Linked DNA regions of Saccharophagus degradans 2-40. Each later gene encodes a partner of the first gene's protein in a complex. Links are inferred from orthologs where the notes say so. Each region holds a gene or a part of one and is shown on either strand. Other genes may lie near its edges. The genes, in order: metK and groL.

The links.
Region 2: the proteins of metK (region 1) and groL are in contact, whole or in part, in a cryo-EM structure (PDB 8P4O), measured with the Escherichia coli proteins. The link is inferred for Saccharophagus degradans 2-40 from one-to-one orthologs.

The regions. Positions count from the first base shown.
Region 1 is NC_007912.1:571,989-575,307, forward strand. Bases 247-3,236 are described here. They hold metK (methionine adenosyltransferase), read right to left. Parts: upstream 2,321-3,236; coding sequence 1,172-2,320; downstream 247-1,171. Other genes in these bases: ahcY (adenosylhomocysteinase), read right to left, coding at 247-1,104; SDE_RS02570 (ArsR/SmtB family transcription factor), read right to left, coding at 2,361-3,236. Also shown: more of ahcY, read right to left, coding at 1-246; more of SDE_RS02570, read right to left, coding at 3,237-3,319. UniProt on the Escherichia coli protein: Catalyzes the formation of S-adenosylmethionine (AdoMet) from methionine and ATP.
Region 2 is NC_007912.1:1,141,328-1,144,591, reverse strand. What follows is about bases 330-3,264. They hold groL (chaperonin GroEL), read right to left. Parts: upstream 2,653-3,264; coding sequence 1,006-2,652; downstream 330-1,005. Other genes in these bases: SDE_RS04645 (FxsA family protein), read right to left, coding at 3,171-3,264; SDE_RS04650 (co-chaperone GroES), read right to left, coding at 2,706-2,996; sodB (superoxide dismutase [Fe]), read right to left, coding at 330-804. Outside these bases: SDE_RS04665 (urate hydroxylase PuuD), read right to left, coding at 1-40; more of sodB, read right to left, coding at 223-329.

The DNA.
Region 1 (3,319 bases):
CACCAAGCGACCTTCAGATAATAAAATTAAATGGTCGTTAGTAGCGGCGTTGCGCACAACTTTATGTACTTGTGGTTTAACTTCTATCCACTCCCAGTTTTTGCGCATAAAGGCGGTATCTATTTCGTTGTCGAAATGGCCAATGTTACACACTACTGCGCCGCTTTTTAGAGCTTGCAGCATAGCGCTATCACATACGTTTGCGTTACCGGTTGTGGTGACAATTAAATCGGTTTTGCCGAGTAAATCTTTGTCTACGTTTTCTAGCTTGCCGGTGTTTTCGCCGTTGATGTAAGGCGATACAACTTCATAGCCATCCATGCACGCTTGCATTGCGCATATTGGGTCGATTTCAGTTACTTTTACAATCATGCCTTCTTGACGCAAAGACGCTGCAGAGCCTTTACCCACATCGCCGTAACCAATAACCAATGCTTTTTTACCTGATAACAAATGGTCCGTACCGCGCTTGATTGCGTCGTTTAAGCTGTGGCGGCAGCCGTACTTGTTGTCGTTTTTAGATTTGGTTACTGCATCGTTAACGTTAATAGCGGGTACTTTTAGTGTGCCCTTTTTAATCATCTCTGCTAAACGGTGAACACCCGTGGTGGTTTCTTCAGAAATACCGTGTATTTTATCTAGCATTGCTGGGTATTTGGTGTGAACCATTTCGGTTAGGTCGCCACCGTCATCCAAAATAATATTGGCATCCCAAGGTTTGCCGTCTTCTAAAATGGTTTGTTCTATACACCATAAAAATTCTTCTTCGGTTTCACCTTTCCATGCAAACACTGGAATACCTGCGGCAGCAATGGCTGCTGCTGCGTGGTCTTGCGTGGAGAAAATGTTGCACGAAGACCAGCGCACTTGTGCTCCTAGCTCTACTAAGGTTTCAATAAGTACAGCGGTTTGGATTGTCATATGGATACAACCCATAATTTTTGCACCGGCTAATGGCTGCTCGGCTTTGTAGCGTGTACGCAACGCCATTAGCGCAGGCATTTCGCCTTCGGCAATTTCAATTTCGCGGCGGCCGTACTCGGCATCTTTTTTAAATTCTTCAGCCGTTTTTGCTGCAACTTTGTAATCGGTAAATGTTGTCATAATAATATCCAAATAAGTGTGTGCTGCGGCAGTTTGTGTTTGTAAACTGCCGGCGGTAATGGGTTGATTAGCCTTGTAGTGCGGCCACTTTGTCGGTTTTTTCCCAGGTAAACTCGGGCTCTTCGCGACCGAAGTGACCATAGGCAGCCGTTTTGCGATAAATAGGACGCAATAAATCCAGCATTTCTATAATGCCGCGTGGGCGCAGGTCAAAGTGCTGGGCAACTAATTTGCTAATTTCGCTATCGGCAATGGAGCCTGTTCCAAATGTGTTTACAGAGATAGATGTAGGCTCTGCCACACCAATTGCATAGGACACTTGAATTTCACAGCGCGACGCAAGGCCAGCAGCAACAATATTTTTAGCCACATAGCGACCAGCGTATGCCGCAGAGCGATCCACTTTGGACGGGTCTTTACCCGAGAATGCACCGCCACCGTGACGAGCCATGCCGCCGTAAGTATCTACAATAATTTTGCGACCGGTTAAACCGCAATCGCCCACTGGGCCACCAATAATAAATTGGCCTGTTGGGTTAATGTGGTATTTGGTATCGGCATGCAGCCACTCTGCAGGTAACGTGGTTTTAATAATTTCTTCCATTACCGCTTCGCGAATAGTTGCTTGCGATACATCTGGGTTGTGTTGGGTAGACAGTACAACCGCATCTACTGCAACAGGTTTGCCGTTATCGTAACGCAAGGTTACTTGGCTTTTTGCATCTGGACGCAACCAATTTAATTTGCCGTTTTTGCGCAGCTCTGCTTGTTTTTCTACTAAGCGGTGCGAGTAGTAGATGGGTGCTGGCATAAGCACATCGGTTTCGTTGGTGGCATAGCCGAACATTAAACCTTGGTCGCCTGCGCCTAGGTCTTTATTGTTAGCTTCATCCACACCCATGGCGATATCGGCAGATTGTTTGCCAATTGCATTTAATACCGCACAGGATGCGCCATCAAAGCCCACGTCGCTGCTGTTGTAGCCTATATCTAAAATTACATCGCGAATTAAGTCTTCTAAGTCGATATAGGTAGAGGTGCGCACTTCACCGGCAACAATGGCCATACCGGTCTTCACCATGGTTTCTACCGCAACGCGTGCGTTTTTATCATCCGCTAAAATTGCATCTAAAATTGCGTCTGATATTTGGTCGGCCATTTTATCTGGATGGCCTTCGGATACGGATTCCGAAGTAAATAAAGAGTATTGCGCCATGAGTGTTTCCTATCTAGAGGTAAGCGGGTTAGCAATGAAATTAAGTGTTAATACGTTTAGTAAATTGTTGGATCTGAATTTGAAAACCGTTGCGCAGGGCAAAATAAATATTTTGCTCGGCGTAGAGATTGTGTTCTTTTGCCCATGCACTGAGATCGGCGGGGGCAAAGCCTAACCAAATATCGCCGCAGGCTTGTTTGGCCCAGTCTTGATCGTGTTCGCACAGTTCACACACAATTAATGCGCCGCCGGGTTTAAGCGATTGGCTTACATCGGCAAATATTTGGTTGGGCGACGGTGTGTGGTGCAGCACCATGTTTATTACCACGCAATCCAAACTGTTTGGTTGTTGGCTGCAGTAACTGGTGTCGTTCAATACAAACTGAATATTGTTTAAGGCTTGTTGCTCGCTATAAGCCTGCGCTTTTTGCAGCATAGTGCTGGCGTTGTCGAGCGCAATAACGTTATTAAAGCGCTTGCTTAAGTAAGGCAAAAAGTCGCCTTCGCCCGGGCCTATTTCTAGCGCGCGCTGGTGGCTGGGCAGTTTAAGCGTAGCCAATAACTCGTCTATTTGCGGGCCGTACACATCAAAGCCGGCTATTAAATCTTGCTGCTGTTTAAAGCTGCCTGCTTGCTCGGCAAAAAATATGCGCGAAGCTTCGGCGCGCTGTTTGTAAATACCGGCTTTGCGTTCGGCAACTTCTGGGCTGAGCGGCAGGGCGTCTATGCTGCTAAAAAGCTCGGCTTTTAGTTGGCTAAATTCGCCGGATGCCGACAGGCTATCGCGGCGATAAAAAATCGAATTGCCCTCACGGCGCGTACACACCAAGCCCGCGTTTGCCAGCACCTTTAAATGGTGGCTCATACCCGATTGCTTGGTTTCGAATACTTGGCACAGCTCTAAAACACCAAAGGAGTCGGTGGAAAGGGCGCGTAAAATATCCACTCGCAACTCGTCACCCGCCGCTTTTAGCAGGCGCACAAGTGCGCTTTGTGTGC
Region 2 (3,264 bases), 570 kb from region 1 along the record:
CCCATCTAAATAGGAAATCGACAATCGCCATAGTTTCCATTTTTCACCCCTTATATTTTTATGTACGCACAAATTGGACTCAGTGTCTTTTGGCGCCAGTTATTGCCCAACGTTTATACCAGCACAGCCCGCGCTTTTAAAGCAATAGCCATAAAAAAACCCGCCATGCACAGGGCAAAGGCGGGTTTTTGTGCCGTTGATTGCTTTAATAGCGATATCGACTTATGCGAAGTTTTGGTTAGCAAAGTCCCAGTTAACCAATTTCCAGAACGCACCTAAGTAGTTAGGACGGCTGTTGCGGTAATCGATGTAGTAAGCGTGCTCCCAAACATCAACAGTCAACAGTGGCGTAACACTGCTATCAGTTAATGGCGTAGCGGCGTTAGAGGTGTTTACAATAGCAACAGTGCCATCTGCTTTTTTCACCAACCACGTCCATGCAGAACCAAAGTTGTTAATTGCAGAGTTAGTGAACTCTTCTTTAAACTTTTCGAAAGAACCAAAAGCAGCAACAATTGCTTCACCAACTGCGCCAGTCGCTTCGCCGCCGCCGTTAGGGCTTAAGCAGTTCCAGTAAAAGGTGTGGTTCCAAATTTGTGCAGCGTTATTAAATACACCACCAGAAGAAGTTTTGATAATTTCTTCTAAGGTTTTGCCTTCAAATTCTGAGCCTGGCACCAAACCGTTTAGCTTATCTACGTAGGTTTGATGATGTTTGCCGTAGTGAAACTCTAAAGTTTCTTCGGAAATGTGTGGAGCTAGAGCGTCTTTTGCATAAGGCAATGCAGGAAGTTCAAAAGCCATGTCGGTTTCCTTTTACATTAATGAGTGACAAAGAGGTGTACAAGCCGTAAATAATACACCGGTATAGACCTATTATTCGAATGCTGATTTTAAAAATAACAAATTAAATGCGCGCATTCGATTAAAACACAAAAAAAAGAGCGGCTAATAGCCGCTCTTTTTAACTAACTAAACGTTAGCACAAACAGCGGAAAGGCTGGCTTACATCATGCCGCCCATGCCGCCCATTCCACCCATGCCACCCATGTCTGGTGCAGCAGCGCCGCCTTCAGAAGGCTTGTCAGCAATCATTGCTTCGGTGGTGATCATCAAGCCGGCAATTGAGCCTGCAGCTTGAATGGCAGTGCGCGAAACTTTAGCTGGGTCAAGAATACCAAACTCAAGCATATCGCCGTATTCGCCAGATGCCGCGTTAAAGCCGAAGTTGCCTTCGCCGTTTTTAACTTTATCTGCAACAACAGACGCTTCGCCGCCAGCGTTAGAAACGATTTGACGCAATGGCGCTTCAAGAGCACGGATAGCAATACCAATACCAGCGTTCTGGTCTTCGTTGTCGCCTTTAAGGTCGGCAATTGCCGCTGCTGCACGGATAAGCGCAGTACCGCCTCCAGGTACAACACCCTCTTCAACCGCAGCGCGTGTTGCGTGTAACGCATCTTCTACGCGTGCTTTTTTCTCTTTCATTTCAACTTCGGTCATGGCGCCAACTTTAATAACGGCAACACCGCCAGCAAGCTTAGCAACACGCTCTTGAAGTTTTTCACGATCGTAATCAGAAGAAGTTTCTTCGATTTGCGCGCGAATTTGAGCAACACGAGATTCGATATCTGCAGCAACGCCTGCGCCATCAACGATAGTGCTGTTTTCTTTGGTCATGGTTACACGCTTAGCAGAACCTAAGTGCTCCAAAGTAGCGCTTTCTAGATCTAAGCCCACTTCTTCAGAAATTACGGTACCACCAGTTAAGATTGCAATATCTTGCAACATCGCTTTGCGACGGTCGCCAAAACCAGGTGCTTTACACGCAGTCACTTTAACAATACCGCGCATGTTGTTTACAACCAAAGTAGCTAATGCTTCGCCTTCTACGTCTTCAGCAACAATAACCAATGGCTTGCCAGACTTAGCAACAGCTTCTAATACTGGTAACAATTCGCGAATGTTAGAGATTTTTTTATCAACAAGCAGAATGTATGGCTGTTCAATTTCAACGCTCATGCTTTCTTGGTTGTTGATGAAGTAAGGAGAAAGGTAACCGCGGTCAAACTGCATACCTTCTACTACGTCCAATTCGTTCTCTAAGCCGCTACCTTCTTCTACAGTAATAACGCCTTCTTTACCCACTTTGGCCATTGCTTCTGCAATGATGTCGCCAACGTGAGAATCGCTGTTTGCAGAGATAGTACCAACCTGAGCGATTGACTTGCCATCTTCACATGGTTGCGCGATAGATTTGATGTGAGCAACAGCAGCGTTAACAGCTTTGTCGATACCGCGCTTTAAATCCATTGGGTTCATGCCAGCAGCAACGGACTTTAGGCCTTCGTTAACAATGGCTTGAGCCAATACGGTTGCAGTAGTAGTACCGTCACCAGCATCGTCAGACGCTTTAGAGGCTACTTCTTTAACCATTTGTGCGCCCATATTTTCGAATTTATCTTCTAATTCGATTTCTTTCGCAACAGATACACCATCTTTAGTTACAGTCGGTGCACCAAAAGACTTATCTAATACTACGTTGCGACCTTTAGGGCCTAAGGTAGTTTTTACAGCGTCGGCCAAGACATTTACACCAGCCAACATTTTTTGACGGGCTTCGTCACCAAACTTTACAATTTTCGCCATGATTAAGGCTCCTTAAAAGACGTTTAACAAATGATGTTTAGGGGCGGAAATGCGGCTTATTCCACAATCGCTTTAATGTCGGATTCGCTAAGAATTACCAGCTCTTCACCATCTACTTCGATAGTGTCGCTACCGGCGTACTTGCCGAATACCACAACGTCACCCACTTTTACGTCCAATGGACGCACATCACCACTATCCAACACTCGGCCAGAACCGATGGCAATTACTTCACCTTGGTTTGGCTTTTCTTTAGCAGAACCAGGTAAAACAATACCAGATGCAGTAGTAGCCTCTTCTTCTTTGCGGCGAACCACAACACGATCATGTAAAGGACGAATTTTCATCGACTTTCTTCTCCAATTAGCGTTTATCACACTGAATGATCCCGAATACCGGGAAACTGGTTTATGTTTGCGGCCAACCCGACAAGCGGGGCAACCACATTAAAAGCTTGTGCTCACCAAGATGGGTATGGAAATTTGGATTTCAACACCTAGATGAATAATTTTTATAGGAATTTAATCGTCTTCTCGACGAAACTCACCGTCAATCACGTCAGATTGCGAGCCACGAGGGTTACCCTGCGGACCGTTGAACGTATCTGATTGCTTA